Regions from separate parts of the Exiguobacterium sp. UBA1053 genome, predicted to be linked through region 2. Evidence: riboswitches for the same ligand, from Rfam matches in the RefSeq annotation. Region 2 holds a riboswitch; each other region holds the start of a gene.
What was found. Region 2 has a riboswitch for thiamine pyrophosphate ahead of thiT (energy-coupled thiamine transporter ThiT). Riboswitches for the same ligand answer to the same signal wherever they lie in the genome.

Region 1 (8,160 bases), on a different contig from region 2:
TGATTAGTGCCACGGTCTTTTTCTTCCACCACTTCGCTCCAAAAGGATTAGAACAATCGTCTTTAGAATAAACGAAAAGCGCAGCTAAAGCTGCGCTTTTCGTTTATTCTAAAGACTCATTCAGGCATCGCTTTTCCCTCTTGTACATGTTCCATCGCCATATGTACAAGCGATGACACATGATGGTCATCCAAGGAATAATAGACGACTTTACCGTCTTTTCGAAACTTGACGAGTCCTTGTTTCAACAAAGATCGAAGATGATGCGACGCTGTCGCGATCGAACAGTCGACAGAAGCCGAGACATCACAAACGCATAGTTCTTCTTCGATCGTCAGCGCATAAACGATTCGCAGTCGTGTCGCATCCGAAAGAATCTTAAATAGCTTTCCGATTTCAAGCGTCGGAATCGTATCAACGATATGTCCGATTTCAGACGCACGTTGTTCATCAATCGCAATCGTTTCACAACGGGGAATGTCCATGTCCGTCACCTCGTTTCTATCTATATTGCACCATGAGAAACGGGACATTGCAAGTTCAGCGCATTCGTCTGCGAATGAGCCAAAACACGAACCATCCTCCTACGTAATCTCCAATATCCCAGACAATTCGATTTTGATCGACAGCGCGTACGCCGATGTCAATGATTTTCGTGCTTTCTAATCGGTTCGTATAACGTTGACGAAGCCGAGTCGGAATCGGTAGACGAAGAAGTGCCCGGTAATAAATATCTAAATGAGTATGTCCCCAAATTTCCGTCGCAATCGAGCTCGTTTTAATATACAACGGACGTTTGTAGCGTCTTTCATACTTTTCTTTCAATAAAAGGGCCATCTCATAAGATATACGATTAGGATGTGGAAATAAGACTTTTCCTAGATGGTAGATCCCCTGATTATCGACTCGAATGATTTGTGGTTCTAACCGATATCGAATCCAATAGCCGCGAAAACGGATCGTCTGCCATTTCAATACAATCACCTCTGAACGGATTATACCCTGTTCTGAAGTGATTGATGCCATTCACGCACAGCATCTGTCATTTGCTGCGCAGCGAGTTGCCGATCTTCTTTAGCAAAAATTTCTGAGATGACGGCATACCCTTCTAGCGGGATGGGCAGAGAGGAGACATTCGTTGCTGTGATTCCACCAATACCGATTAAAGGTAATCGTACGGCTTCCCGAATCGCCTGAAGCATCGTGTGCGACATAGAATCAGCATCCGCTTTGGATGACGTCGCAAATAGAGAACCCACGCCTAAATAAGATGCTCCGTCTCGTTCTGCTTCAATCGCTTGTGCAACAGTGGCTACCGACACACCAATCACAGCATCTGGTAAAAGGCGACGTGCTGCGGTTAAAGGAATGTCTTCTTGTCCGATATGCAAACCAGCTCCGACGAGTAATGCGATATCGATCCGGTCATTGATGATCAAAGGAATGTCGTAGCGATCCGTGAGTGCTTTCAACCGAACTGCCTGATCGTAGAATTCCTTTCCTTGTGCGGTTTTTTCCCGTAGTTGCACGATCGTCGCACCACCTAAAACAGCTTCCTCAACGACCATCTCGATCGCGACGCCAGGATGGTACCGACGATCCGTCACTGCATAGATGGAGTAATCAATTGACACGTTCTGTCACCTCCACCAGGTCTTGCTCCGTCATGAGGCTGATTGCATTGAACAACTCTCGTTTAAAATCACCAAGACCTTGCGCGGAGGCTGCTTGTTCTCCTGCTTTTCCCATGACGAATGTTCCGTGAACAGCCGCCTCAAATGCCGTATATCCTGCACCGAGGAAGCTCGCAATCAATGAAGCCGTCATACAGCCCGTACCTGTGATGTCCCCTAGACGAGATGTTCCTACATGTAATTCCATTTCGCGCGTTCCATCCGTGATATAGTCGATCGGACCTGTCACGACGAGGACAGCTTGGTGTTTGCGAGCGAATGCACGAATGCTTTCTCGGTCCATAATGGCATCTCCCGCAGCATCGACTCCCTTAGTTCGCCCATCCTCCCCAAGTAACGTCTTGATTTCAGAAGCATTTCCTTTAATGACCGTACACCCGAGATCAATAAGTTCTTTAGAAAAGGCAGTACGTAATGTCGTTGCTCCTGCTCCAACTGGATCAAGAACGATCGGGACATTCAAACGTCCCGCTTCACGGGCTGCAAGTCGTTGAGCTGCTTGCATGTCTGCATCGATCGTACCAATGTTTAAGACGAGGGCTTGCGCGAGTCTAACCATCTCTTCTACTTCGCGAATATCTTCCGCCATGACGGGTGATGCTCCAACAGCGAGTGTGACGTTCGCACAGTCGTTGATCGTCACCGTGTTCGTCAGATGGTGAATGAGTGGTTTGTGTTCAAGAATGGTCGTAAACATGTGTATCCCTCCAAAGTGAATGAAAATGATGTGTCGGTCCAATACCTTGTCCGAGGGCAAATCCATGACGAATTGCCTCCGTGACATAGCTCTTTGCCTGTCTTACGCTATCTGTTAAATCTTCTCCAAGCGCCATCCGCGCCGCAATCGCCGCAGATAAGGTACAACCAGTTCCATGAGTATGTTGATTGTCTAACCGTTCCGATGTGAAGCGGTGTTCCACTTCCCCATCAAACAACAAATCCGTCGCAGCTCCTGAGAGATGTCCACCTTTTAGTAATACTACCCCTGTCTGTGTAGCCAATTGATGCATCGCCAATCGCATTTCCTCTAGATTGGTCACTGATCGTCCTGTTAAACGCTCCGCTTCCGGTAAATTCGGTGTGACGAGTGTCGCAAGTGGTAGAAGTTCTGAAATCAATGCTTGTTCAGCCTCCGTCCTCAATAGGGCATGACCACCTTTAGCGACCATGACGGGATCTAATATGATCGGAACTGTCTGTTTGCGGAGATGTGTAGCAATGACACGAATCGTCTGCGCATTCGAGACCATTCCGATTTTGATCGCATCGACACGAATGTCTGAAAAAATCGACGTTAACTGGGCATCTACGATTTCTGGGGATAACTCTTCCACCGCTTGAACACCCAACGTATTTTGCGCCGTGACGGCTGTCAGGACGCTCATTCCATAAACGCCTAAAGCTGAAAATGTTTTTAAATCTGCTTGAATCCCAGCTCCACCACCGGAGTCGGATCCTGCAATCGTCAGTACGTGTTTCATGTTCTTTTCACCTTCCCATCGAGCAATGTAAGGGAGTCGTGACCGACAAAAAAAGCGTCGACCGCTGTAAAAAAGCAGTCGACGCTATACGAAAGCGTTATACACGCATTCCGGTATCCGTTCGGCTCAACTTTCCTACGCTGGTATTATCCAGTTCAGGTAATAGGGTCGAAAACAGATTGGTTTTCCTCTCAGCCGGATTCCTCCAGCTCCCCTAGTTGCTCAAGTATTCGTTTCGCCTTAACTGTAGCATAGAGAAGAAAAAAAAACGAGCCGAAGCCCGTTTTGATTACAGATATGCCAATGGATTGACTGCATTCAGAGGAGAAGAAGCACTGTATTGATAGCCTCCGACATGTAGTTCGAAATGCAAGTGTGGTCCTGTTGAATTCCCTGTACTACCAAGTGTTCCGACTTGCTGACCTTGAGAGACCGTTTGTCCTGCACGAACCGATAATGAACTCATATGTGCGTAGACAGTCGTGTACACTTGTCCATCGAGGAAGTGAGAGATCATGACATGATTACCGTAAGGTCCACCACCTGATGCTGTAATGACCGTTCCAGCTGCTGCAGCGACGATTGGAGACCCGACCGAACCACTGAAATCAACACCGTTGTGGAACGTATAACCATTCGCGCCGCTTGCTGGTCCGAATCCTTGCGACACTCCACCAGAAGATGGTCGAACGAATTTCCCTCCACTCGAAACAACGGGCGGGGCAACAGAATCAGTTGATTCCGAACTCTTACCTGCTTGTTTTGCTGCTTGAGCATTCGCTTTAGCGGCTTTTTCGGCTGCCGCTTTCTCCGCTGCTGCTTTTTCAGCCGCTGCTTTAGCGGCTGCCTTCGCTGCCGCAATTGCACGTTCTTGCGCTTCGAGAGTTGCTTGAAGTTCTTTTGCGTCTAATAGTTCTGTCGTAAACTTCGTCTTCCCTTTTCGTAATTTCTTCAGTGTAGCACTACGTTCTTTCATTTGAAGCTTTAACGCTTTCTTTTGTTCAATCAATACTTTCTTTTCTTGCATTTGCTCCGCTTTTTTCTCAACGAGCGCTTGTTTTGCTTCTGCTAATTTTTGTTGCGTTGCGATGTAGTCCGAAATCATTTTATCGTCTTGCTCAGCGATTTTTTTCCCCGCCATGACACGGCTGAATAAATCACCTAAATCCTTCGATCCGAAAATGACTTCTTCCCATTTAATCGAGTTTCCATCGTTCTCTTGGAAGACTCGCAAACGATCACCGAGTAGTTCTTCCTGTTTCTGTAACATTTCTTCGTAACGGACGATGTCAGCCTTTAACTCATCGATTCGAACGTTCAACTGTTCAATTTGTTTATTTTTTTCGGAGACTTGGAAAATCTTTTCGTTGATTGCTGCGTCAATTTGATTGATTTGACGTTGCTCTTTTGAGATTTTAGCTTCTTGTTTTTTGATCGCTTTTTCAAGTTTACGTTGTTCAGCAGCATTTTCAGCCTTTTTTTCTTTAATAGTCGCTGCTGCGATCGGTTGTGTTCCTGTTATAAGTAATGCTCCTAAAACAATGGTAGAAATTAGTTTTTTTAGCATATATCGTTTTCCTCACTTATGTTTTTTCATATTTTATTATAGTATTCAAGTTTCTCTCATATCTGAAATAGATTATAGCACCGTAATCGTTTCAAAAAAATTTCATTTACATTTCAAATGAAAACGGTTTTTTGTAATATATGATTTATTTTTTGAAAATGACAAAAAAAGAACCGTTGCATATGCAACGATTCTTTACGATTAAAACATCGACATTGGATTAACTGAGTTAGCTGGACCTGTTGCACTGTAGCTGTATCCACCAACGTGAATTTCGAAGTGTAAGTGTGGACCTGTTGAGTTTCCTGTGCTACCACGTGTTCCGATTTGTTGACCTTGGCTGACGCGTTGACCTGCACTAGCGTTCAATGAACTCATATGTGCATAGACTGTCGTATATGTCTTCCCGTTCAATTGGTGAGCAATCATGATGTGATTTCCGTAAGGTCCGCCACCTGATGCTGTAATGACTGTACCAGTTGCAGCTGCCACGATTGGCGTGCCAACTGGACCACCGAAGTCAATCCCGTTATGGAACGTATAACCATTTTCTCCGCCTGCAGAACCATACCCTTGTGTCACAGCACCAGCAGTTGGATGAATGAAGAGTCCGCCTGATGATGGTGACGGTTTAGGTGTCGCTGGAGCTGACGGCGCTGGAGCTGGCGCAGTTGGTGCTGGTGTAGATGGTTTTGGTGCCGATTGTTTCGTCGAACCAGAAGGTTTCGCTGACTGCGCTGCCTTCTCTTGTGCTGCTTGCTGAGCTGCCGCTTCTTTAGCGGCTTGCTCTTCTGCTTCTTTTTGAGCTGCTGCTTGCGCTGCTTCAGCTTCTGCTCGTGCTTTTGCTTCACGTGCAGCTTGAGCTTGACGTTCTTTTTCGATTCGCGCTTCACGTTCACGCGCTGCTTTTTCAGCTGCAATCGCTTTTTCTTGAGCGATCAAAATTTGCTGGACTTCTTTTGCATCCATCAATTGTGTTTCGAACTTTTCTTTTTTCTTACGTAGTTCTTTTAAGCGTTTGTTCCGCTCTTTTAATTGTGATTCAAGGTCCGCTTGTTGACGTTTTAATTCTTTTTTCTCAACGACCAACTGCGCTTTCTTTTCTTTTACTTTTTGCTGCGCATCCGCTAATTGCTTTTGCGTATTCTGGTAATCCGTGATCATTTTATCATCTTGTTTTGAAATGGATTTCCCTGCCATGACACGGCTTACGAGATCACCAACGTTTTTAGCGCCAAAGATGACTTCTTCCCATTTAATTGAGTTTCCATCATTCTCTTGCATGACACGAAGACGATCACCAAGTAGTTTTTCTTGGCGTTTTAGTTTCGCTTTATATTTCTCGATTTCTTTTCCAAGTTCAACGATTTCACGTTCTGTTGCTTTGATTTGACGATCCTTTGTTTCGACAGCAAAGATTTTTTCGTTCAACGCTTCGTCTAGTCGATTGACTTCTTGTTGTGTTTTAGAGATTTTTTGACCTTCTTGATTAACAGAAGACTCTAAGTTTTTTTGCTTTTTAGCATTGTCTTGTTGCTGTTGTTCGTTCTTGGCTTTCTGTTCACTTAAATCGTCAGCTGCTGCAAAATGAGGTGCTGATGAAAGAACCAGTGCGGAAACGATGAGCGACGCGAACGTTTTTTTCATGTAGTATTCCCTCTTTTTCTGTAGTGTATGTTTTATGATTTATCGTAGAGTATTTAAGTTAAATTTAAATTCTGTAATAGTTTTTCTTTTTTATAAGAACGTTTTTGATTATAGCATTCATTCCTCTTCCATAATATTTCAGTGATATTTCATTTTAAATAAATCTTTCCTCTTCTATGTAATAGAAACATTTGGAAGGTAACTCATCGTTGCAACTTTGGAGTGTTTTTGGGAAACTGAAGCGAACAGAAGGAGGATATCATATGAAATTAGACCACACTGGAATTGCCGTTCGCGACATGCAGGAAGCCATTTCATTTTATACAAACGTACTTGGAGGAATCTTAACAAAAGAGTACTCGAATCCTGCGCCTGGTGTCGCTTCCAATATTGCGGTCATCGAGTTCGATGATGCGCACATCGAGTTGTTGACGCCAACAAGTCCGGATAGTCCGATCGCTCGTTTTTTGAAACAACGCGGGAAAGGTGTCCACCACATTGCTTATCGTGTAGAGAATTTAGATCAAGCGATTGAAGAAGCAAAACAACAAGGATTAACATTTTTAGAAGATACGTATCGAACGACGCCGTTCGGACGACGATTGATTTATATGAATCCTCGGCATTCACACGGCGTCATTACAGAACTCTGTGATTATCCAGAGAATCCCTAAAAAAATCAGCACTGCGATAGCGCAGTGCTGATTTTTCGTTTCATGGTATTAGCCGAGTTTAGCTACGATTTCCCGATTGAATGCAGGAATATCATCTGGTTGACGACTTGAGACGAAATTATCGTCAACGACGACTTCTTCATCTGCAAAGTCCACACCAGCATTTTCTAAATCAATTCGAATTGATTTATAACCTGTCATTTTTCTTCCTTTGACGATTTTTGCATTAATCATCAATTGTGGTCCATGGCAGATCGAGAAAATCGGTTTTTTCGACATATCGAATTCTTCGACGAATGAGACGAAACGCTCGTCTTCTCGAAGTAAATCTGGTGAAAATCCGCCTGGAATCAGGAGAGCATCGTAGTCTGCTGCTGAAGTCTCATCAATCGAGAGATCAACATTTACTTTTGCCTCTTCCTGTTTGCCGACGAGTTCTACACCTTTTTTAGCACCAATGACCGTGATCTCGTGCCCTGCTTCTTTTAATGCATCAACCGGTCCTGTGAATTCTACATCTTCAAAATGATCGGCGAGTACAACGGCTACTTTTTTAGACATGTGATTCATCCCCCAAGTTGTTTGATTTAAATCGGATCTTCTCCGCGATCTCGTGGAGAGACCGTATCATCTGGCATTTCGTCTTTTCCTTTTAGGATTTCCTTTTGTTGCTCCTCTGTCAGTTTTCGTTCTTTATCCGACAGACGATCCCGTTCATCTTCAAACTCTTCATTTGGACGATCGGTTTCTTTCGGTGCCATGGAAAACCCTCCTTATGATTCGTCGATTATGCTTATAGTGAATCGACGACTTTAACAGAAAGATCGACATCAATGTTGCCACGTGTCGCTTTCGAGTACGGGCAGAAATTGTGTGTCTTCTCTAGTAAATCTTCGGCTTCTTCTTGCGATACGCCAACGACCTCGACGACGAGTTTCGCTGCAATTTTTACACCGTTATCCGCTTCGTCCTGTAAGAGGCTGACTTCTGAATTCGTCCGCGTCTCGACTCGTTTTTTTGCTTGGCGCGCCATTAAATTATAGGCACCATCAAAACAAGCGGCATATCCTGCTGCGAATAACTGTTCCGGGTTTGAT
Region 2 (8,160 bases):
AACTTATCGAGTGATGAAGCAAAAGCGTATCTCGATGAAATGGGTCTCGACGGCACGTTTGAACAAGAATTTTCAAGTGACGTGAAGCTCGATCAAGTCATCCGTCAATTCCCGCAAGCAGGAGCACAAGTCGAACCGAACGACTCCGTGACTGTGTTCATCTCAAAAGGTGAGGAAGAAAAAACGGTGACGGCAACGTTCCCTGAAAAGGTCGTCTATGATGCGGTCAGCGAGAACGAGGACGAGGAACCACCGAAACAAGTCATCCGGATTGAGACGGAAGACGCGAAAGGGAAGCGGACCGTCATCGAGGAATCGATTGATCAAGATGAGACATTCGACGTGCCGGTGACGATTGATCCAGGAGAAGAAGGAAAAATTACGATCTATAAAGACGATACGGTGTATCGTTCAAAAACCATCACGTACAATCAAGCAAAAGACGCACAATGAATGTGATGAAAAAGGAGTGCATAGGATGACGGAACAACGCATCGAAGAGAATCGAGAAGGAACGATCATACGTCTGCAGGGTGGCTTTTATGATGTCATGACACCAGAAGGAGAGGTCCGTTCACGGGCAAGAGGGAATTTCCGAAAACGCGGCATCAGTCCAGTCGTCGGAGACGAGGTCGTTCTTCATATCGAAAGTGAGACAGGATATATTCTCGAAGTGAAGGAGCGGGACAACTTTTTAGTACGCCCTCCAGTCGCGAATATCGACCAGGCATTGCTCGTCGTCTCGGCGGCAGAACCTGATTTTTCAGCGCACTTGCTCGACCGATTTCTCGTTTTGATCGAAGCGAAGGAAATTCAACCCGTCATCCTATTGACGAAGATGGATTTGCTGGACGATGTTAAAGGACCGGCTGTCCGAGAGGCGATTGCCGCTTACCGGAAGATTGGGTATACGGTCATCGAGACATCAAGTGAGACGTTGGCAGGTATTGAGCAAGTCCGTCCGTTACTTGCTGGAAAAACGAGCGTTCTCGCCGGACAATCCGGTGTCGGGAAAAGTTCATTGCTCAATGCACTGGAACCCTCTCTTGATTTAGAAACAAGTGCGATCTCGAAATCACTCGGACGAGGACGTCATACGACGCGCCACGTCACATTGATGCCGCTTGCCGAAGGATTGATTGCCGATACGCCAGGTTTCTCGAACCTCGATTTTCCGTATGATATGGAAATCGAGGATGTACGGTGGAGTTTCCCTGAATTCGTGGCTGTACAAGATGATTGCAAATACCGAGGTTGCTTGCATTTGAATGAACCCGGTTGTGCCGTCAAGGAAGCCGTCGAAGCCCAAGAAATCATGTCCTCTCGTTATGAGAACTATGGTATGTTTATAGACGAAATCAAGAATCGAGCCCGGAGGTATTGAAGATGATTAAAATTGCACCATCTATCTTATCAGCAGATTTTGCGAATCTCGAACGCGATGTTAAAGCAGTCGAAGCAGCAGGCGCGGACTATATCCATTTTGATGTCATGGACGGTCAGTTCGTACCGAACATCTCATTTGGATTACCTGTGCTTAGCAGCTTACGTCAAAAGACGGATATGATTCTCGATGTCCATTTGATGATCGACCAGCCAGAACGTTTCGTCGAGGATTTCGTCAAAGCAGGGGCGGACATCGTGACGTTCCACGTCGAAGCGACGAATCATGTCCATCGTGTCTTGCAACAAATCAAAGCAGCGGGCGCAAAGGCAGGAGTCGTCTTGAATCCCCATACGCCATTATCAACGATTGAACACGTCCTTGAGGATGTCGATATGGTTTTATTGATGACGGTCAATCCGGGCTTTGGTGGACAAGCCTTCATCGAGCGTGTCATGCCGAAACTCGCAGCACTTGCGCAAATGAAAGCAGATCGTGGTCTGACATTTGAAATCGAGATTGACGGTGGCGTCAATCCGGAAACGGCAAAGCTTTGCATCGATAACGGTGCGAACGTTCTCGTCGCAGGATCAGCAATCTACAATGCACCAGATTATGCGGAAGCGATCACTAGCATTCGTCAAGGGGCTGCCGTATAATAAGAACGAGAAAACGAAATATGATGACCGCAAGGGGTGTCGCTTGAAAAGCGGCTGAGAGAAGTCTTTTAGACTTTAACCCTTCGAACCTGTTCCGTTCAAACGGACGTAGGGATGTGGCGCACGCAGGCAGTACGGCGTTCGTCGTACTGCCTTTTTGCGTCCTCTCGTACAATGAAGGAGGAAAATAGCATGAAACGGTTACAAATGATGATGGAAATTGCCATCTTCGCCAGTCTCGGAGTCGTCTTTGATTTACTGATTCCATTCAAAATGCCACAAGGAGGCTCAATCAGCTTAGCGATGTTACCGATCTTCGTCATGGCATTTCGCCACGGTGTCGTCGGAGGGGTCGTCACGGGAGCGCTTGTCGGTACGATTCAATTGATGTTCGCTCCACAAGTCTTGACGATCGTTCAACCGATGCTTGACTATACGATTGCGTATGGTGTCGTCGGATTAAGTGGTCTGTTCGCGCGTCAAGTCAGACTAGCCGCGCGCAATGGACAAAAGAAAAGCTTGATGGCGTTCGTTCTCCTGGCGACGTTATTAGGCGCAGGACTCCGTTATATCTGTCATGTCATCAGTGGAATCGTCTTTTTTGCCGAGTATGCCGAAGGTCCAGTCGTACCGTATTCATTGATTTATAACGCGACATACATGGTACCGTCTTACGTTCTTTGTGGTGTCGTTGCGGGTCTTTTATTCACGACTGCGCCACGCTTACTCCGTTATTCGGCACGAGGCGTCTGAGATGCGGGCGATTCTCGTCTGTGCCGGTCCGCGAGAAGAAGCGCCGGATTTACGGAAGTTTTGTCAGCCAGGTGACTTTATCGTCGGTGTCGACGGTGGTGTTCAGACGATTGAATCGTTTGGGCTGACATGCGACCTGACGATTGGTGATTTTGATTCTCTTGGTTATGTACCAGAAGGGGCAATCGTTCATCCGGCCGAGAAAGATGAAACGGATCTCGAACTGGCACTTCGTACAGTCTCAGAGAAGAAACAGTTTGAGGATACCTTCATCATCGGGGCGACAGGTGGGCGGCTCGACATGACCGTCCAAAATGTATATCTATTGAAGCGATACCCAGAGGCACGACTCGTGACGAAACGAGAAGAGGTACGATACTTGGCTGAGGGAACGTATGCAGTCGAAGCAGGGAGCTATCATTATCTTTCGTTCATTCCACTCGTACCATCGACTTTAAGCTTATCCGGAGTCAAATATCCACTTGATGCACATCCAGTACCGGTCGGAGGTTCCTTGACCGTCAGTAATGAATGGTGTGCGTCAGAAGCGAAGGTAGAGCTCCATCAAGGAGAACTATTGATGATGCGGACGCTTAAGGAATAGCACAATCATAGGAAAGAGGCCGTGGATGACTCCGCGGCCTCTTTTTAGATGAAATTATTCGTCGAGTTGAGAAGGGGCGACACGGATGTCGCTTTGAGCGGATAGATGTTTTCCTTTGACGAAGAGATGATAACTTCCCCACATGACAAGGAAGAAAGGAACACCGATGTATAGAGCGATTCGTTGATCCGCTTGAAACGCAAGACTGACGAGGACGACGACGTTAAGTGTCAACGAAATCAGTGGTAACACCGGATAGAGTGGTGTCTTGAATTTCAGTTCGGATACATCGTGTCCGTTTCGGACGAACTGACGACGAAATGCAAGCTGCGAAGCAGAGATTGAAATCCAGCCGACTTGAGCCCCGAGTCCGGCTAAGGACAAGAGCCAAATGAAGACGGTATCTTCTGCGAAAAATGCGGTCAGAAGCGATAACATCGCGAACATCATCGTAAAGAGCAACGCCCGCATCGGCACACCACGTGCATTGACGTAAGATAATTTCTTTGAAATCATCCCTTCTTGCGCCATTGCCCATAACATCCGAGTCGCCGCATATAATCCGGAGTTTCCGACGGACAACAACGCTGTCAAGACGACGATGTTCATCAAATCAGCAGCGTACGGAATACCGATCGCATCAAAGACCATGATGAACGGACTGCTGACTCCGCCAGCTGTTTCATACGGAATTAATGCACCAACGATCGTAATCGATAAGACGAAGAAGATGAACGTCCGCCAGACTGTGTTGCGGATGGCTTTTGGAATCGATTTTTCGGGCGTGTCGGACTCCCCAGCCGCAACACCGATCAATTCCGTTCCTTGGAAGGCGAAGTTGACGGCAATCATCGTCGTCAAGACACCGAGAATCCCGTTTGGAAACCAACCGCTTGCCGTAAAGTTCGCAAATAACGATGTCGGACGATCTGCTTCCATCGGTAACCAGCCGAACCAAGCAGCGCCACCTAGAATGATGAAGAACAGGATCGCGAGGACCTTCAAACTCGAGAACCAGAATTCAGCTTCACCGAATGCTTTGGCGGAGACGGCATTCAGACCGAACAGCAAGACCGTAAAGACGGTACACCAGACGACAACGGGTACGTTCGGAAACCAGCGGTCCATCAAACTGCCGGCAGCTGTAATTTCGAGTGCCACCGTCACGGCCCAGCCGAGCCAATAAATCCAACCGACGGCAAAGCCGACCCCTGGTCCGATGAATCGGGTCGTATAGGTCTGAAATGACCCCGAGACCGGCAGATAGACCGCTAATTCTCCTAGACATAACATCGTCAGATACATGATGGTCCCACCCACGATGTAACTGAGGACCGCCCCGAGAGGTCCTGCTTGTGAAATCGTTAATCCTGACCCTAAAAATAAGCCTGTTCCGATGATTCCGCCGAGTGAAATCATGAACAGGTGTCGACTCGTCATCTCTCGTTTGAGTTGCATGATGACTTCCCCCAATTCTGACAAAATAAAGTACGTTCCTATTGTAAGCGTTTTCAATAAAAGCGACAATTAGTTTATGAGAAAAATAAATGAGGGCATAAAAAAACCGGAAGGGAAGATTCCCATCCGGTGGTTGCGCCTTATACGCGTTCGACTTTACCTGATTTAAGAGCTCGAGCTGAAACCCAAACCTTTTTCGGCTTACCGTCGACGAGGATACGTACTTTTTGTACGTTGACTCCCCAAGTACGTTTTGTTTTGTTCAATGCGTGTGAACGGTTGTTACCCGACTTTGGCGATTTCCCAGTAACGTAGCATTTACGTGCCATGCGTTCCGCCTCCTTTTATGTTGTTTTGCGTTCGTCCTAATAGACACTTTGCTATCTTAGCATGGTGTCAGGGCGGTTGCAACATAAAAAAAGTAGCTGACAAGAAAAAAACTTGACAGACAACCTCGAAATTTAAAATAATGGATGAGGATGATGGTAAAAGTTCATTTGACCGCTACTATTTTTCACTTATTCATTGTATAGTCAGTACGGCGACTTTTCAATAGTAGGTCCTTATAGTAGAATTATGAGAAGAATACAATATTCAAAGGGGGCTACTCAGGTGGCGATCGAGATGAAAACGACCTATGGAAAGATTGATGTAGATAATGATGTCGTCGCGCAACTTGCGGGCGGCGCAGCAATGGAATGTTTTGGTGTCGTTGGTATGGCATCCCAGTCTCAAATCAAGGATGGTCTTGCTGAACTCTTAAAACGTGAGAACTTTGCACGCGGTGTCATCGTTCGACAGGCTTCAGAGCAGGTCCATATCGATATGCATATCATCGTAAGCTATGGAACGAAAATCTCAGAGGTGGCGAACAACGTACAGAGTCGCGTGAAATACACGCTCAGTCAGGCACTAGGTCTTGACGTGACATCTGTGAACATCTTTGTCCAAGGAGTCCGCTTGACGAATGTCTAAGGCGGGAATAGAGGAGGAAACTTTAGTGAGTGTAGATCGTTTAACAGGAGCGCAGTTAGTCAAGATGATTCAAAATGGCGCGGCGAATCTCTATCAAAATGCAGATTTCGTCGATTCATTGAACGTCTTCCCTGTGCCAGATGGTGATACGGGAACGAACATGAATTTGACGATGACTTCAGGTGCAAAAGAAGCAGGTAAATCAACTTCGGATTCTGTATCGGAAGTCGCGAACGTCTTCGCACGTGGATTATTGATGGGGGCGCGCGGAAACTCTGGCGTCATCTTAAGTCAATTGTTCCGTGGATTCTCGAAATCAATCGAAGGCAAAACAACGATTGATACGAAGGAATTCGCAGATGCGTTACAAAAAGGTGTCGATACAGCATACAAAGCAGTCATGAAACCGGTTGAAGGAACAATCTTGACGGTTGCCCGTGAAACAGCTGTCGCTGCTATCGCACAATCTGAGACGACGACGGATTTCTTAGAGTTGATGCGTCAACTCGTCGAAGCTTCGAAAGTATCGCTCGACGGTACACCAGAACTTCTTCCGGTATTAAAAGAAGTCGGCGTCGTTGACTCTGGTGGTCAAGGTCTCGTCTGTATCTATGAAGGATTCCTCGCAACACTCGAAGGAAAAGAACTCGACAAACCGCATGCGCCTGTCATGGAAGCACTCGTCGAAGCAGAGCATCATAAAACGGCTCAAAGCTTCATGTCGACAGAAGAAATCCATTACGGTTACTGTACGGAAATCATGGTTCGTTTCCAAGATGACAAGCTTGCGAATGCACCATTCAGCGAAGAAGACTTCCGTAACGAATTAGCGGAATTCGGTGATTCATTGCTCGTCGTAGCGGATGAAGAACTCCTTAAAGTTCACGTCCACGTTGAAACACCAGGAGAAGTCATCACAAAAGGACAACGTTTCGGTGAACTCGTCGCTGTTAAGATTGAAAACATGCGTCAACAACACTCGACGATCCTTGAAGAAGAAGGTGCGAACCAAGTCACTCCAGTCGCTGCACCGAAGGCAAAAGCGAAAGCAGCCCTCGTGACAGTCGCAATGGGTGAAGGAATCAGCGAACTCTTTAAATCACTCGGTGTCAGTGTCGTCATCGAAGGCGGACAAACGATGAACCCGTCGACTGAAGATATCGTTAAGGCGATCGAGGATGCACACGCTGAACACGTTTATGTCTATCCAAACAACTCAAACATCATCATGGCCGCTGAACAAGCAGCATCTGTTGCGAATTGTGGTGTGACGGTCGTGAAATCAAAAACAGTTCCACAAGGTTTAGCAGCAACAATCGTCTATAATCCAGAAGCGACTGTCGAAGAGAACGAAGCGCACATGGCAGATGCGATTGCAGCCGTTAAGTCGGGACAAGTCACATATGCCGTACGTGATACGAACATCGATGGTGTAGAAATCAAGAAGGACGACCATATGGCGATTGCTGAAAAACAAATCGTCGCTACGGACGCTTCAAGTCTTGGTGCCGTCAAGAAACTCGTCGATACACTCGTCACTGAGGACGACGAAATCATCACGGTTCTTTACGGTGAAGGCGTCTCAACAGAAGAAGTCGACGACCTCGTCGCGTACATCGAATCGGTCAATCCGGATGCTGAGGTGGAAGTCCACGACGGCAAACAACCGCTTTATTCGTACATTTTAAGCGTCGAATAAAACCATCATACTGAAAAAGGGCGACTAGCCTTTTCACGAATCCCACCATCTGCGATAATAGAGGTGGGATTTCGTTTGTTTCATAGAGAGGGGAAAAGAAATGAAATATCGTAGCGTCTTTGACATCATCGGACCAGTCATGGTTGGTCCATCGAGCTCGCATACAGCAGGGGCTGCACGGATTGGATTGATGGCGGGTAAATTATTCGGGGAAACGCCTACTGTCATCCACATCACGTTTTACGGTTCATTCGCGGATACGTATCGTGGACATGGAACGGATGTCGCCATCATCGGCGGTGTTCTCGGATACGATACGTTTGACGACCGGATTCCACAATCGATCGATATCGCGAAGTCGAAAGGGATTGAGATTCATTTCGAGACGAGTGAGGCGTTGACGGATCATCCGAATACGGCTCGTGTCCATTTGACGAATGGAGTAGAAGAGTTTGAATTGGTTGGTATTTCAATTGGTGGGGGAACGATTGAAATCACGGAATTAAATGGTGTACCGCTTCGTTTGTCCGGTGGGGGACCGGCACTCGTCGTCTTACACCATGACCGTTTTGGTGCGATCGCAGCCGTGACGAGCATTTTGGCTGATTACGAAATCAATATCGGGCAT
Region 3 (8,160 bases), on a different contig from region 2:
GTGGTAATCCAAAGTGGACGATCGCCAGTTGCAAAATCAATGGTGTCCCCCGGAAGATCGCTGTGTAAGCATGACCAATGAAACGGAGGAAACGGCTCTTCGTGATTTTCAGTGCCGCGACGACGATTCCGATCAGCATCCCGGCAATGGCCGCCACGATGACGACTTGGAACAGGACCGGAATCCCCTCAAGAATATATGGAATTGAATCTTGAATCTTTGTAAAGTCTATCATAATCAATCTCCTAACGTCGCACAAAAGGGATGAGGTTACCCCCACCCCCATGCACTTGACTTATTTTGCTTCTTTTTGGAACCATTCTTCTGCCAATTTATCGATTTCACCACTGTCGATCATCTTCTTCAACTCTTTGTTGAAATCGTCACGCATCTTATCCCCTTTTTTGAAGGCGATCGCTGATCCAGCTGGACCATCTTCTTTAATCTGGTACGTTTTTAGGGATGCATCTTGATCCATGTATTTGACGGCAACTGCATCCTCGATGATGAGGGCATCAATCCGACCTGTATTCAATTCTTGAATGATTTCTGGGATTTTGTTTAAAGGAACCGCTTCGCTATCTTTGAAGCGATCTTTTGCGAGTCCCTCTTGGATCGAACCAAGCTGGACACCGATTTTTTTGCCTTTGAGTTCGTCTTCCGAACTAATCGCTTTATCCTTCGTCATGACTAAGTTTTTTGATTCGAAGTAGATGTCCGTGAAGTCAGCGTTTTTCTTACGCTCTTCTGTCGGTGTCATGCCCGCCATGACGAAATCGACACGACCTGAGCTGAGGGCACCGAGTAGGCTTCCGAATTCCATGTCTTCGATTTTTAAGTCATACCCGAGATTTTTCGTGACTTCCTTGGCGATCGCAACGTCGAACCCGACGATGTCCTCTCCTTTTTTCGTATCGATGTATTCAAATGGGAAGTAATCCGCTGACGTTCCCATCGTCAATACTTTATCGCTTTTGCTCGATCCACCTGTTGATTCTTCCGACGCGCCACATGCTGCCATCGTGACTGCCAGAATGCCTGCCATTGCCGTTGCTAATAATTTTTTCATTCGAGTTTTCCCCTTCCAACGCTCAATTGTCAGAACTTTAACAATAGTATGACTTATGTGTATGTCCAATTCAATACCGAAAAGCCTGACCTGTTCTATTGCTTTTAGGATATACGAATATTTATTCACTGTAAAGCATAAATATATAAATTTTTTTGACTTTCTATTCATAAATCATGCATAAATGACTTTTTATACAATTTTGCAAACGCTTTCAATATTGAAATTTATTATTTTAATCTCATGAATGCACAAAAAAAGACCCCTTTATCAGGAGTCTTCTTTGCTTATGCATAGATTTCAATCAATGATTCAAGTTTGTCGACGACTTCTTCTGCCGTGAACGATTCGATGTCGAACCGCTCGACCATCGAGAGGATATTTCCATCTTGCATTAATGCAAATGATGGAGATGAAGGTGGATAACCTTCGAAGTATTCACGCGCACGGTCTGTCGCTTCGCGATCTTGTCCAGCGAATACCGTGACGAAATGATCGGGCTTGATACCCTCTTTCCGATTAACGTACGCTGCAGCAGGACGGGCGATCCCGCCAGCACATCCACACACCGAATTGACAAGGACAAGTGTTAGCCCTTCGCGTTTCATTGCTTCATCCACGCTCTCTGGCGTCGTTAATTCTTCAAATCCAGCAGCTTGCGCTTCTTTGCGGGCTGTTTGGACGACATCTTCAAAATACATTTGGAAATCCATCGTATTGCCTCCTTTGATTCGTTCTCCTTCTTATTGTACGAGTTTCGGTGAAATCTGTCCAAGTCTGCCGCTTAATTCAGTTTCTAAAAATGGTCGGGCATGCAACAGATCGCGGAAAGCGATGTAGCGGTCGATTTTCTCTTCCGTTGGTCGCTTGTTTTGTTTGTATGCTCGAATCAAGATGTTCTTCGGTGTGTGCTCGAGATCGATGAATTCGAGAAGTTGCGCTTCATATCCGACCAGTGTTAGCAACTCGGCACGAATCGAATCTGTCGCCAGTGATGCGAATTTTTCTTTGATCAGTCCGTGCTGGAGCATGACATCGAGTGGCGAACAGTCCAGTTGACGGTTCAATTCCTTTTGACAGCACGGTACGCTCAGGATGACCGATGCATTCCAGTCAACAGCTCGCGCGAGTGCGACATCAGTTGCGACATCACAAGCGTGAAGTGTCACCATCAGGTCGACTTCCGTCTCCCCTGTGTAATCATGAACGTCTCCGACACGGAATGTTAGATCGGTATAATCCAGATCACGCGCAATTTGTGTACATTCTTCGATGACTTCTTTCTTTAGATCAAGACCTGTCACTTCGAGGTCGAATCCTTTGACGACTTTTAGATAATGATAGAGAGCGAACGTCAAATACGACTTCCCGCAGCCAAAGTCCAAGATCCGGAGTTTTTTTCCTTTTGGTAAGGCAGCGATGCTATCCTCGACGAATTCAAGGAAACGATTGATTTGTTTAAACTTATCGTACTTCTGTTTTTTGACCTGACCCGCTTCCGTCATGACGCCTAAGCGAATCAGAAACGGAACCGGCACACCGTCTTCTAATAGATAGGTTTTTTTCCGGTCATGCGACAAGAGAGCTTTCATCGGCTCCTTTTTGGATGTCTTGATCGCGACTTTCATCTTTTTCGAGAGCTGGAATTGCCATTCTTCTTCTTCAAAACGGAATAAGAATTGACGGAATTCCGTGAACCAGTCATCGAGTCGTCCGACGAAATCGTCAATTAAAATATTTTCATGCTTCATAACGCGTTCAAATTGAAACTCTACCTGCATCATCACCGTATCTCTTAATAGAATCGGTTTTACCTTGATTCGTCGGAGATCATTTGATTTTTGACGCGGATTACTTATCGTTGCATGGATCAGTGTTCCTTGCGTGATTTGCGAGGCAAGACTCGCTTTTAATTCATGTAGTTCCACTAGTCGTCCCGTCCTTTTCTGATGTTCTTTCGAAACTGTAGCAAATTCGTACCTGTTCGACAAGTTTACACGCTTCATCATTCGTACGTAATCAAAAGGAGGAATGCATCATGTTCAAAAAAATTCTCTCACAAATCGGAATCGGTGCCGCAACGGTCGATACACGCTTGACGGATGACCGGTGCGAACCAGGCGGTCAAATTCACGGTGTCGTCCATATCAAAGGCGGAAACGTCGATCAAGAAATTGATCGAATTTATCTTGAATTCAACACGCAGTACAAACAAGAAGTCAATGATAGCACGACGTTCACGACCTTCACGCTCGACCGGTTTGCCTTAAATGAAGCGAAGTTCACGATTGAAGCGGGTGTCGAGCGGGAGATTCCTTTTACATTACGCGTACCGCTGAATACACCGCTCTCCGTCAGCCAATCGAAATCGTGGATCGAGACGGGTCTCGACATCGCTCAAGCCGTCGATCCATCGGACCGTGACGCCGTCATCGTCGAAGCAAACCGCTACCAAGCGACAGTCTTAGATGCGATGGAGTCACTTGGCTTCCGATTGAAAAAAGCCGATACGGAAAAATTACCTGGACGATTCCGGAAAGATTTACCGATTGCTCAGGAGCTTGAGTATTCAGCTCGCAATACACACTACGCCCATAAACTGGATGAGATCGAAATCATCATGCTCCAAGACAGCTCAGGGATTGATTTAATCGTCCAAGTCGACCGTCGTGCGCACAGTCTCGGTTCATTATTCAGTGAAATGGCTGGTGCGGATGAGTCGATGATCAAACTGCGTCTGTCCAATAGTGAACTGCAGGATCAATCGTTCGTCGAACGTCAGCTGACAAGCATCGTGGAACGCTATAGCTGATCAATCGATCGACTTTACTTGAAAGTGATTCCTCTTCAGGGGGAGTCACTTTTTTTCATTCAAGTCAGTCTATCTAAAAACACATTTGAAATTTATTTCAATTTGAAATCGTTTACAAATAAAATATTGTTTTAAAACAAACACCTTGCTATACTGTCCGTATCGAAAAGAATTCCAGTCACGGTTTGACTAAAGGAGGACGTACATCATGAAAAAAATCGGACAGTTCACGTTAACAGCCGGACTCGCAGCAGTACTCGTCTCAAGTAGTTTACCTGTCATGGCAGAGGCAGGATCTTCAGCCGATCGGATCAGTCACAAAATCGACACGATGACACTCGAACAAAAAATCGGGCAGATGATCATGCCGGACTTCCGACAGTGGAATGGCAGCAATCATACGTCGCTTGCCCCAGAAGTCGCGAACATCATCGATCGCTATGATTTAGGCGGCGTCATCTTGTTTGCTGAGAACGTCAGCGAAACCGAACAGACGACGAAACTCGTTCATGATCTGCAAGAAGTCGTCAAACAAGATGCTAGCAACGATATTCCGCTCTTCGTCACGATCGACCAAGAAGGTGGAATCGTTACTCGGCTCGGAACAGGGACGAACTTACCTGGCAACATGGCGTTAGGTGCGACCCGCAGTAGCACATATGCCAATGATGCCGGTCATATCATCGGTTCCGAACTGCGTGCGCTCGGCATCAATGTCAACTTTGGTCCGGTTCTCGACGTCAACAGCAATCCTGGAAATCCTGTCATCGGTGTCCGCTCATTCTCGAGTGATCCGGAGCTCGTCGGCACACTCGGTTCCGCTCTTATGAAGGGAGTTCAGTCTGAAGGCGTCGCGGCGACCGCCAAGCACTTCCCGGGTCACGGCGATACGGCGACCGATTCCCACTATGGATTACCGGTCGTTGACAGCTCCTTGCAAGAACTGGAACAAGTCGAGCTCGTACCGTTCAAGCGAGCTATTGCTGAAGACATCGATATGATCATGACAGGACACATCGGGATGCCGCAAATCGAACCTGAAGTCGTCACGTCGACAAATGGTACCTTCCCTTTACCTGCGACGTTATCGGATGATGTCATCACGGGCGTACTGCGCGAAAAACTTGGCTACGATGGCATCGTCATCACAGACGCGTTGAACATGCAGGCGATCGCCGACAACTTCACGGAGTCAGAAGCCGTCTTAAAGACGTTTGACGCTGGAGTCGATATCGCGCTCATGCCGACGATCCTTCGTTCCGAGCAAGATGTCACAAAGCTCGATCAGATTTTCAAGGATGTGATCGCAGCAGTCAAAGACGGTCGCCTCTCAGAGGAACGGATCGATCAATCGGTCGAGCGAATCCTGACGCTGAAAGCAGAACGCGGAATTTGGAACGGTACGACTGACACGACATCCCTAGCTGAAAAAATCGCGCACTCGAACCGAATCGTCGGCAGTCCCGAGCATAAAGCAAAAGAACGCGCGATGACGGAAGCCGCGGTCACACTCGTGAAAAATGATCAGCGGACGTTACCATTCAAACCGAAAAAGAATGCCAACGTTCTTGTGATCGCTCCTGCGGCGGATCAAACGGACAGCATGAAAAAAACGATCGCTTCCCTACCGAAGAATCGGAACTGGCACGTGACGACAGCGAATTACTCGGCTACTACGCTACCGCTCGACCAAAACCCGACATTACGGGCGCAACTCGATGCAGCAGATTACATCATCGTCGGTTCCAACGTCAACACGAGTGCTAAACTACTACCTACTGCACCAGAACAAGCGATTCCGGCTTCAATCTTCCGCTATGCGAAACAAACGGAGACACCATCCGTCCTGCTCAGTCTCCGTAACCCATACGATGTTGCTGTTCAACCGGACGCACCGGCACATGTCCTCGTCTATGGCTTCAAAGGTGATCCGAACGGTCCAGACTCCGAAGCAGGCAATCTAAAATCAGCGGGACCAAACCTGCCTGCAGGTATCCGCGCGATCTTCGGAACGTTCAAACCGCAAGGCACTTTACCGGTTGATGTGCCGATCTTTCAGAACGGTGTCTTTACCGACAAACTGCATCTCGAATTCGGTGACGGCTTTAAAAACTGGAAAAAATGAGGACATGATACACAAAAGACCGAAGCTCCTTAAAGGATGCCTCGGTCTTTTAATGATGGATATGCAGATTCGGCTTCTGCTTTCGTACGCTCGTAGACACGATGAAGTGAATAAGTCAACGAAGCGTAGAGGACGACGACCAGGACAGTTGCGATAGTTCTCCCCGTTGTAAAACCGAACTGAAGCAACCCCTGAAAATTCTGAATCGTAGCATATGTGCCGTACACCACCATCAATATGGGAATGATGTACCCAACAAATCTCACTTTCACTTTTCCGAGCACCTGTTGCACAACATATGCCGCGAGAATCACGAGTGCGATCACGATGATTTCCATTCCAATCCCTACTCTCACTAAATGGTATTCCTAATTCTACCATTTATTGATTCAAGAAGATACCGCTCGTGCCGGAATCGTTTCGTAAACCGACGTAAACGTCTCTTCCGTCCATCCCATATGCCAAAACAGCAACTCATAATAACAGCTCGTCACGAAATGACGTTTCATCCGCTCGCGTTCCGTCGGGCTTGCTTGCTCCGCCAGCGCATCAAGCCGTGCAATCTGATCAAAGACGACCTTTTCGAACCATTCCGAGCTATACGTGTCGATCCATTGCTGATAGATTTTTTCTTCCGGTGTACACGTCAGTAATTGTTGCCCGACTTCATAATACAACCAGTAACATGGCAAGATGGCAGCAATCGTCTCACCAAGCGTTCCTTCACTCGCATGATGCATGTGCGAGACGTACGCATATGCTGTCGGTGCCGGTTCAAATGCTTCAAGGTCTGCTGCCGTAATACCGAGCGGCTTAAAAAATGATTGATGTAAGCTCAGTTCTGCCTCGTAAGTCGAAGTAGCATGTTCGGCAAGTGTCGCGATCGTCGCGAAGTCGTCCGCTTTTGACGCTGCCTTCGCTTGAATCTTCGCAAAGTGTTTTAAGTAATAGGCATCTTGCATGACGTAATGCCGAAATTTCGAGAGTGGTAACGTCCCCTCTCCGATTCCTTGAACGAATGGGTGCGTAAAACTACTGTTCCAATACGCTTGTGCCGCTTGTTTGATTTCTTGTGTGAATGTCATGATCTCATCCTCCTCGTTTGGTATGAAACGAAAAAACACCACCCCGAAACACACGGGCATGGCGCAAGAAGAACAAGACTTGACGCCACTTCCCTCCGTAAGTACGAACTTAATCAGGTTCAAAGGGTCCGAACGTCTTCGTTCGTCTCAGTCAGCCTACCGACTCCCCTAGTGGTCATTATTCGATTCCCATCCACTATAGCATGCTGAAAATGGAAGTCAAGTTGTCCTCTTTTCGCTATACTATGGAGTGTCAGAAGACGGATGCCGTCTCCATCTACAGACCGATTCCGAACTTCTTTCGTTCTCGTACACTAACTTTAGTACCTGATACTATAATTCATTCTGTTACTCATAATTGGAGGATTTCATTATGCATACACCAACAAAAATCATGGCGTCAGCCGTTATCGCTTCTGCTTTATTACTCCCAACAGCCGCATCTGCCGAACAAGTCGTCGATAAGACGATCGTCACACTCGGGGAGTCGCTCGGCGCAAAGGATAAAGCATGGGTGCTTTCCCGTCTTAATGCACCGGAAGGCATCACGCCGATCATCGCCACTTCTGCTGACGAAGAAAAATATCTCGGGAAAAACATTCCACAGTCGCAAAAAGGCGGCAACATGTATTCGTCGGCTAAAATCGAACTGACGGAAAAAGGAGATGGACTTTCCGTCTCGACGGAGAACATCACATGGGTGACGAAGGATATGTATCTCAACGCTCTCGTCACAGCGGGTGTCAAAGATGCCGACATCACGATCACTTCTCCCTACAAGGTGACCGGGACATCGGCACTGACAGGAATCATGAAAGCGTACGATCAAACTTCCGCTGAGACGGGAATTAAGTTAAGTGACGAACGCAAGGATTTAGCACAGCAAGAATTATCGGTCACATCAGACGTCGGAAAAACGGTCGGCACGGATAAAGTCGCTGACTTAATGAATGAGATCAAGGCTGAGATCGCCAATCAAAAACCGGAAACCAAAGTCGAGATCGAAAACCTGATCGTCCAAGTCATTCAAAACAACAATATCCAGTTGTCTGACGCACAAATGGACCGG
Region 4 (8,160 bases), on a different contig from region 2:
CAAAGAATTCGTATATACGAAAGACGTCGTACGTGTATCTTTTTTTGTGACATCCGTCGCCTCGATGACGAGGTAACCTGATCCTGGAAGTTCTAATGTTCGAGCAGAATGATCTGCAATCTTCTCATCAGGATTAAACCAGTCGTCTTTTTTTAATACAGTAGGCTTCACATTAAAGTTCTTCCGTTGTGGAGTCAGATCAGTCTTTTTGAAGACATCGTCTTTCTTTGGTAACGGATAGTACCCGCCTTTAAACGATGTCTGACAATATAAATACGTCTTTTTTCCAGCTTTGACGTAACGAACGGTTTGACCTTCATAATCCTCGAACGGATTTGTCATCATGACGGAATAGATATCGCCGACAGCGTAATCGGTAGGTGCATCGCTCACTTTAGACGCGCACGTTTTTTGTATGACAGTTCGTTCTTTAGCTGACAAGGTGCGAGATTCTTTTTCGTTGAATTGCCCTCCGTCATACATTTGCGATAAGTAACCCCATTTGAAATTCGGCGCATCACTTTGACAACCGCTTAATGCTAGTGTCGCTCCAAGTGTTAGTCCGATCCAGTAACGTTTGTTCATTGATTAAGCACCTCACTAAGTGCTTCACTGGTCGTACCTGACAGCTTTGCACCGTTCTTTGATCCTGGTTTGACGACATAGATTTCAAGTTTTTTAGCGCGTTTGCGTTCATATAACTCGAACATTTGGCTTTTCCCTTCGCGCATCAACGTCAATTTTTTCTGCTTTAGTTTTGTGCCTTGTGGCTCCATCACTTCGGTTTCTTTTAATTCCTGAGCGATTTTTTTGGCTAGTTTATCCGGTATTGCCGAGACGAACTTATAATCGCTATCGATAAGCTGTTTTGGTGATTGATGGATGAAACCGACATAATCGCTTGAGGATGCTTGAAGGAATCCATAATCGTAATTCACAGGTTTTGTATAGGTTTTATTAAAGCGCAAATATATCGATGTTTGCTGGACGACTTTTCCGTCCTCTTGTTTCCGAACGGTCGCGAACTGGATGGTCTGACCTGTCGCAATCGTATCCGGCAGTTGCTTGCGCTCAATCTGATAGGTTTGTCCATTCATATATTCTTGAATCGTCGAAGGGAATCCGACACGGTCACCACTGAACATCAGCTCGATCGACGATTGTTGGAAACCACCAGTCGGACTATCACGAAAAGCTACATTCAATTCGGAACCTGATAGTGACTCGGTCGTCTCAAAGAGTGTTTGTTCTTTATCTTTGCCTTTCTCTTTCATGTAGACGACGAGTTGTCCTTCCGGTGGCAAAGATAGTTGATAGGACGGGAAAAGGTAACGTCCGAGCGCTTTTAATTCTTTCTGATCTTCGTTTTCCTGTTTTTGTTGATCCGTGATTTCTTTTGGAACAGGTTTAAAGCGAACGACTGTCGATTTAGCTTTAACCGGTTGTTTTGACCAGTCGACGAATGGATAATCACTTCGCTTGATCTGATGGACCGCATAATACGCGTGGCGAATCGGCTGACAGGCCAGATAGTCCTTTTTTTCGTCTGACAGGAAACGGACGTGTTGGAACTCGCGCCCTTGGACACTCGGAGGCAGGAAGTATAAATCAAACCCTTCGTGTTGAACGTATCGGTCAGGTAAGTACTTCATGTCAGGTTTTTGCTGACAAACCTTCAACAAAGCAGTGGTTTGTTTTTTCGGGAGATCCGGTATCTCTTGCCCATCAAAGGTAGTCGAAATACCACCCCAGTAATTGGCGTCATATGTAAGGTCTAGGTATTCTTCTTTACCGCATCCGGCAAGTAGGACTGCGCCTGCGAGAATACCGGTATGTATATAGCGTCTCATGAAAACCCTCCTTCATCTTAATGACTATATTTTACCATAATTTCTAGAATAGACAGAATTTTCTATTACACTTTGACATCAAGATGTTTGACATCTCTTGACTCGGGAATAATAGATGCATGCACGGTCAATCTATTACTATGGGGGTTTTATGATGGGTACATTCATTCAAGCAGTTGATGGCACGAAAATTTATGTCGAGGATGTCGGATCGGGTCAACCGGTCGTCTTTTTACACGGCTGGCCGGCAAACAACAATATGTTCGAGTATCAAAAGAATCTGCTCGTCGAAGAAGGATACCGTTACGTCGGGATCGATTATCGCGGTTATGGTAAATCTGATGCGCCGGCAACGGGATACGATTATAAGACGATGGCGTCCGACATCAATGAAGTCATTGAACAGCTGAAATTAACGAACGTCACGTTGCTTGGCTTCTCGATGGGAGGAGGAATCGCCTTGTCCTATCTCTTGCAATACGGGGATTCAAAAGTCAGTAAACTTGTCCTCGCTGGAGCCGCAGCCCCTGTCTTTACACAACGCGACGGCTATCCATACGGGATGACAAAAGAAGAAGTCGATGCGTTGATTGCCGACACGAAACAAGATCGTCCGTCGATGCTCAAAGGATTCGGGGAAATCTTCTTTGCGAAGGAGCATCCAGAACCACTCCAACAATGGTTCCACGGTCTTAGCATCGCTGCTTCGTCCCACGGTACGATTCAGTCAGCAATCGCATTACGTGATGAAGACTTACGTGGAAAACTCGAGAACATCAAAGTCGATACGTTGATCATCCACGGTAAAAAAGACCAAGTCTGTCCGTTCGAGTTCGCGGAAGAAATGCAAAAGGGAATCCCACATGCTCGACTTGAAGTCTTCGAAGAGAGTGGGCACGGTATGTTGCTTGATGAACAGGAGAAGTTCAACGAAACGTTACTCTCGTACGTTAAAGGAATTCAAACCGTCTAATCCAACAAGCCATGGACACCCGTCCATGGCTTGTTTTTGTGTACAGAAAAAAGCGTGCGCCGGCGCACACTTTTAAGGGCGATACTTCCGCATGAACCGTTGATCGATCCAGCGCTTCAGGTACCAACCGAACGGGTGAGTCGAATACTGATTGCCATACATTGAAACTGCATGACGTGGTCCCATCGATAAAATCGTCAAATAGTTCGTTTGCGGACGATAGGTTTGCAGTGCCTCTTCCTGGACGTACCGTAAGAGGTTTGCCAGTAAGATCGGTGCTTGCCGGACAGCTGTGACGCCATTCTTTGGAATATCGGGATAAGCGACGAGGGTCGCCGCGTCACCCGCAGCAAACAGACTTGGATGATCGAGCGCTTGTAACTGTTCATTGACAAGTAGAAATCCGTCTTCCGTATAGAGCTTACTGTCCGCAAACAATGCCGGAGCTTTCGCACCCGTCAAGCGGATGATCGCATCTGACTCGATTGGTGGATGATGCTTGAAGCGGAGTGGTGCTTCATCATCTATTGGACGTTCCCGGATCCAATATACATCTAGTTCTTTTAACCGTCTCGCAATCGCTTCCGCTGCGGGGTGTCCTGAAAGCAACTCTGGATCCGTGATCAGTGTAATCGGCACACCCGCTGCTTTTAAGGACGCCGCCATCTCGACAGCCGCTGCGCCGCTTCCGATCACGACCGGACGCTTTGCTTGTTGCAGACGCTTTAATGTATCCGGTAACCGGTAGTTCGGTTTGATCGATAATCGTGTCGTATCTTCCGACCAATCGAACGAGCCGATATTTGTCGAGACGACCTCATAAGTATAGTGTCTGCCGGATGCACCGAAGACGACCTTTTCAACGGGGTCGATTTTAATGACGGTCTCTTCGATGAATTGTTTATCATAAGCGCGACACAAGGCGGCGACGTCGACACGGATCTCATCAATATCGTACGTTCCGTCAGCAAGTCCGGAGTACATGCCCGAGTAATATTGGTACGTCGAGGCGTTTAAAATCAGCCACTCGACGTCTTCTGTTGGTCCGTGTGTAATGCAATGCAGGTGAGCGTGCCCTGCACCAATCAAGAGGATTCGTTTCATGTCGTTCTCCTTCAATTTGTCTTGCTAGAGTGTACCCGGATACGGGTGGCGGTAATCATAACCAAAAGACAAGACTGATAAACAGGAGAATGACCACGAGGTAGATAATATCCTGGCGCTGAACGACTGGCACTTCATAATATGTCCGCTCTGCTGAAAAATGACGGGCTTCGAAAGCGATTGCCATCCGTTCTGCCCGCTGGATCGATCGCGAGAAGAGCGGTAAGCCGATTGATAGGAACGCATCACCAGGAAAGCGACTGTGCACGTTTCGAATCATTCGGACTTGCCGCAAGACGCGGACTTCTTCGACCAGTTGTGGCAAAAAGCGGATCCCGGCAAGAAATCCGTACGCGAAGCGAGGCGATACCTTTGCTTGGTGAATCAAGCTCATCACGAACCGGGTCGAATCGGTCGTCGTGACGAAAGCGAAACTTAAGCAGACGAACGTTGCCATCCGTAAGGCAAGTAACCAGCCGTGCATGACACTTTCCGATGTGACATGAAACCAACCAAACGACCATAGAGGATTCGTACCTTTGCCAAACGCCGCCATCATCCAGAACGTCAATAAGAATAATAGACTGTAAGGTGCGAGCCGTTTCAAGAAATCGACGGGACCCCATCCGGAGAGGAGTAGCAAAGCGATAGCAAAACTCAGGAACACCAACGTCTTGATCCAGTCATTCGTTGCAATTAAGGCAAACATGATCAAAAACAATCCGCTCCCTTTGATGACAGGATTGAGTTTAGCGAACGGTGACGCGTTTGTCTGCATTGCGCTTCACCTCCTGGAATTGGTACGAAAGTGGACGTTGTAGCTGACAGCGTTCGAGTAACGGAACGTCAGCGAATAACTCGCTCGGACGCCCGTCAAAAGCAATCCGCCCTTGCTCCATGACGAGAACACGATCCGCGTATCGGGCGACGAGTTCCATATCGTGTGTTGCCATGACGAGCGTCGTTCCGTTTTGTTGTTCCGTCAACAACTGTTCCATGAGCCGCCGCGTCGTCAATCCATCCTGTCCGAACGTCGGTTCATCGAGCAACAACACATCCTTTGACTGCCCGAGCATCGTCGCGACGCTGAGCCGTCGTTGTTGCCCCGTACTAAGCGCAAGCGGTGACTGCTGTTTGACAGATGCGAGTTCCAGCCGTTCGAGCAACGCTGTGCGCTCGTCACTCGTCGCTGCCCGGTGACTCCAGTCGATTTCCGCTTCGACCGTCAGTTTGAGAAACTGCAGATCCGGTTGTTGAAAGACATAGCCGACGTGCTCATAAAAGCGTCGCCGGGAGTAACGCTGAGCCGGACGTTCCTGGAAGCGATATGTTCCTTGATGCGAGAGCAACCGACCGAGTGTTGCAAGTAATGTACTTTTCCCGGATCCGTTTGCCCCAAGCAGCATCACCCATTCTCCTGTCTGCAGGGAAAATGTCGCATCGGTCAGCGGGTAAGGGGCTTTCGTCGATAATGCAGCGACGTGTAACAAGGCAGTGCCTGCTGTAGCGACTGGAGGAAGCACGTGAAGTCGCACTGCTTGTGGTCCATCTATGGGTAGTGTCTCTAACGTGTACGGATACAAAGAAGGAACAGAGATGCCTTTCGATTGAAGCTCTGTATAAGCCTGCGGGAACAAATCCTGCGGATGCGCCGTCGCAGTAATCGATCCGTTCTCAAGTAAGACGATCTGATCGATATATGGCAAACAGACATCGAGTTGGTGCTCGATCAAGACGATCGTTAAATCGTGTTCTTTCTGAATCCGAAAGATCAACGCCATCAGCTCGTGTTGTCCGATTGGATCAATCTGGGCTGTTGGTTCATCGAGTAATAAGATCGCCGGCTCGAGCGCTAGGACCGCGGCGAGCGCGAGGCGCTGTTTCATCCCCCCGGATAGACTCGCGATCGGTGTCGAGAAGGGGAGAGGGAGACCGACGAGTGCGAGTAAGCGTTCAATTCGTTCCTCCATCTCCGCACGTGGAATCGACCGGTTTTCTAAACTAAAAGCGATTTCGCGTCCGATCGTTTCCATGCAGAACTGTTCTTCTGGGTTTTGGAATAGCACTCCGACCGAACCGGACCGGGTAACGGTTCCCGTCTGTTCGACTTCAATCGTCTCAGGTGTCAGTCCGGCTAGGGCATGAAGCAGTGTCGTCTTGCCACTCCCGCTTCGTCCGAGCAGAAGGGTCGTTCCTTGTTCGATCGTCAGCGATACATGATCGAGCACCGACTTCATCTGACCGGGGTAGCGGATGCTGAGGTCGTCGACAGTAATCATGCGACTTCCCGTTTCGCACGTCCGGCCGCAAACCCGTTCAAGACACCGGTCGCAACAAGGCGACGGACGAGAATCGCTGCAAGCAAGCCGCCGAGTAATGCACCACTAATCAATTGTAAACCTGTTGTCGCAAGCAACGTCGTCGTCGTGTAGTAACCGAATCCGTTCGCGATCAGACTATAGACGATGCTACCAATTGCGGCTCCAACACCCGATAACATCAATGTCCAGGTGTCATAACGGCGATAACGCGTCATCGCAAAGATGAGTTCCGCACCAAGCCCTTGGCAGACCCCGATTAGAAGAGCCGATAAACCAAAGTGACTACCCGTGAACAGTTCGACGGCTGCCGCGACGATTTCCGCGATGAGGGCGGCACCTGGTTTTTGAATGATTGCCGCGACGAGCGGGCTCGCGATGATCCAGATCCCAAACATCCAGTTGGCCCCGACTGGTCCGAAGATTGCCGACATCGGTAACCAGAGTGTTGACCAACCGAGATAGATGACGCCGCAAGCGACGGCGAGCATCATCATGACCATGATTTCTTTCATTTTCCAGTGTTGCATCGTGTTCGTCCTCCTTTAAGTGGGGGAGACACCAAAAAAGACCGCCCTCCGTAAAAAGAGAGCGGTCCTCAGAAAAACTGCGCGCAGCAGGAGTCATTGGATGTGATCGCTCCACTTTCCTACGCTAGTATGAACTAGATCAGGTTCGAAGGGTCCGAAGTGAATCGTCTCAGCCAAATGGGCTCCCCTAGTGGATATGGTAATAGATGATACGCTGTTCACTTTAGGCAATCTTCTGTCTATTGTCAAGACACAAAAAAACGATACGCCACGAAGGGCGTATCGATAAACGACTTATTTGTTATCTTCGTTCTCTTCTTTTGCTTCTTCTGAAGACTCTTCCGTAGCTTCCGCTTCGTTGTCTTCACCAGCTTCCGCTTGCGCTTCAGCTTCTGCTTCTTCGATTTCCTCAAGATCCTGCTCGAGTGTAGATTCGACGACAGCTGCGACTTGAATGTCGCCTTCTGTGACGATACGGAAATCTTTTTGTTCCGGAAGATCAGCTACAGAAATCGAATCCCCGATTTCGAGGTTCGTGACGTCGACTTCGACGTTCTCTGGTAATTTATCTGGTGTTGCTGCGACTGTTACTTTAAAGAGTGTCTGTGACAGGAATCCGCCGACTTTAGCGCCAGCTGCTTCACCGACGAGTACGACGTCTGCTTCGACTTCTGTCTCTTCATCCATTTTAACGGCGATGAATTCAACGTGATCGACAGTTGGTGTGAAGACATCCATATCACGACGGTTGATCAAGACGTTAATATTTTTACCGTCGAGTTTCAGTGAAATCAAGACGTTCTCACCGTTTTCTCGAACGATTTTAAGCAATTCTTTTTCTTCAAATGCGATTGGTGTACTTTCCACTTTGTAACCATACACGACACCAAGAGCTTTTCCTTCATGACGTAATTGTTTACGGAGTGAGCGTGGACGTACCTCGCGTTTTTCGGCTGTTAATTTAACTGACATGTTCATTTCCCCCTTGAATTTAGTATAGCCCTCAAAAGGTAATGAATGTAGGAGCAGGACAAGTCCTGAACAATTTAAATATGCTAAGACAATCGGTTTCAGACTCTTTTGAATCTGACGCTTTCGTGACTTTGCATTTCTCTCCCAGGTCATTACGCTGATATTGAGAAACATGTGTGAGTAAGTCACCGGTTTGATGCGGTGCTAGTGAGTTTATACCCCTATGTTTTAAATCCTTAAACCTCTATTTTTTATTTTTTAAAGTCGAAAGACCTCCAAACCGCTTGAAATCAAGGGTTAAGAGGTCTTTCATTTCTTTCATTTTTTATGGTGATGCGTTGGTTTTCACGGACTAATACACGGATGAGACGTTCGATGTGCCGCATCGTCGTCTGTCCCATCGTTGAGATTTG

Region 1: another riboswitch for thiamine pyrophosphate. It lies ahead of thiD (bifunctional hydroxymethylpyrimidine kinase/phosphomethylpyrimidine kinase); the one in region 2 lies ahead of thiT (energy-coupled thiamine transporter ThiT).
Region 3: another riboswitch for thiamine pyrophosphate. It lies ahead of tenA (thiaminase II); the one in region 2 lies ahead of thiT (energy-coupled thiamine transporter ThiT).
Region 4: another riboswitch for thiamine pyrophosphate. It lies ahead of B3G15_RS14500 (ECF transporter S component); the one in region 2 lies ahead of thiT (energy-coupled thiamine transporter ThiT).

The regions. Positions count from the first base shown of each region.
Region 1 is NZ_DCDO01000005.1:127,710-135,869, forward strand. Features, by position in the region: gene B3G15_RS04765 (CHASE3 domain-containing protein) at 1-71, shown strand, start outside; gene B3G15_RS04770 (ArsR/SmtB family transcription factor) at 117-485, opposite strand; gene B3G15_RS04775 (hypothetical protein) at 541-825, opposite strand; gene thiE (thiamine phosphate synthase) at 996-1,634, opposite strand; gene thiM (hydroxyethylthiazole kinase) at 1,624-2,391, opposite strand; gene thiD (bifunctional hydroxymethylpyrimidine kinase/phosphomethylpyrimidine kinase) at 2,372-3,175, opposite strand; TPP riboswitch at 3,291-3,401, opposite strand; gene B3G15_RS04795 (murein hydrolase activator EnvC family protein) at 3,465-4,742, opposite strand; gene B3G15_RS04800 (murein hydrolase activator EnvC family protein) at 4,944-6,389, opposite strand; gene B3G15_RS04805 (VOC family protein) at 6,653-7,063, shown strand; gene B3G15_RS04810 (type 1 glutamine amidotransferase domain-containing protein) at 7,112-7,624, opposite strand; gene B3G15_RS04815 (hypothetical protein) at 7,651-7,824, opposite strand; gene B3G15_RS04820 (organic hydroperoxide resistance protein) at 7,857-8,160, opposite strand, start outside.
Region 2 is NZ_DCDO01000013.1:236,189-244,348, reverse strand. Features, by position in the region: gene pknB (Stk1 family PASTA domain-containing Ser/Thr kinase) at 1-453, shown strand, start outside; gene rsgA (ribosome small subunit-dependent GTPase A) at 479-1,384, shown strand; gene rpe (ribulose-phosphate 3-epimerase) at 1,387-2,043, shown strand; TPP riboswitch at 2,066-2,175, shown strand; gene thiT (energy-coupled thiamine transporter ThiT) at 2,236-2,796, shown strand; gene B3G15_RS09015 (thiamine diphosphokinase) at 2,798-3,400, shown strand; gene B3G15_RS09010 (amino acid permease) at 3,455-4,858, opposite strand; gene rpmB (50S ribosomal protein L28) at 4,999-5,187, opposite strand; gene B3G15_RS09000 (Asp23/Gls24 family envelope stress response protein) at 5,471-5,833, shown strand; gene B3G15_RS08995 (DAK2 domain-containing protein) at 5,859-7,532, shown strand; gene sdaAB (L-serine ammonia-lyase, iron-sulfur-dependent subunit beta) at 7,633-8,160, shown strand, end outside.
Region 3 is NZ_DCDO01000003.1:319,847-328,006, forward strand. Features, by position in the region: gene B3G15_RS02635 (amino acid ABC transporter permease) at 1-238, opposite strand, end outside; gene B3G15_RS02640 (transporter substrate-binding domain-containing protein) at 296-1,069, opposite strand; gene B3G15_RS02645 (BrxA/BrxB family bacilliredoxin) at 1,357-1,782, opposite strand; gene B3G15_RS02650 (class I SAM-dependent methyltransferase) at 1,813-2,997, opposite strand; gene B3G15_RS02655 (sporulation protein) at 3,108-3,881, shown strand; gene B3G15_RS02660 (glycoside hydrolase family 3 protein) at 4,090-6,006, shown strand; gene B3G15_RS02665 (hypothetical protein) at 6,036-6,344, opposite strand; gene tenA (thiaminase II) at 6,396-7,091, opposite strand; TPP riboswitch at 7,165-7,271, opposite strand; gene B3G15_RS02675 (DUF1002 domain-containing protein) at 7,465-8,160, shown strand, end outside.
Region 4 is NZ_DCDO01000018.1:147,196-155,355, forward strand. Features, by position in the region: gene B3G15_RS14470 (hypothetical protein) at 1-585, opposite strand, end outside; gene B3G15_RS14475 (hypothetical protein) at 582-1,850, opposite strand; gene B3G15_RS14480 (alpha/beta fold hydrolase) at 2,005-2,823, shown strand; gene B3G15_RS14485 (NAD(P)/FAD-dependent oxidoreductase) at 2,896-3,927, opposite strand; gene B3G15_RS14490 (energy-coupling factor transporter transmembrane component T family protein) at 3,983-4,705, opposite strand; gene B3G15_RS14495 (ABC transporter ATP-binding protein) at 4,677-6,206, opposite strand; gene B3G15_RS14500 (ECF transporter S component) at 6,203-6,775, opposite strand; TPP riboswitch at 6,875-6,974, opposite strand; gene B3G15_RS14505 (50S ribosomal protein L25/general stress protein Ctc) at 7,070-7,747, opposite strand; gene B3G15_RS14510 (GNAT family N-acetyltransferase) at 8,038-8,160, opposite strand, start outside.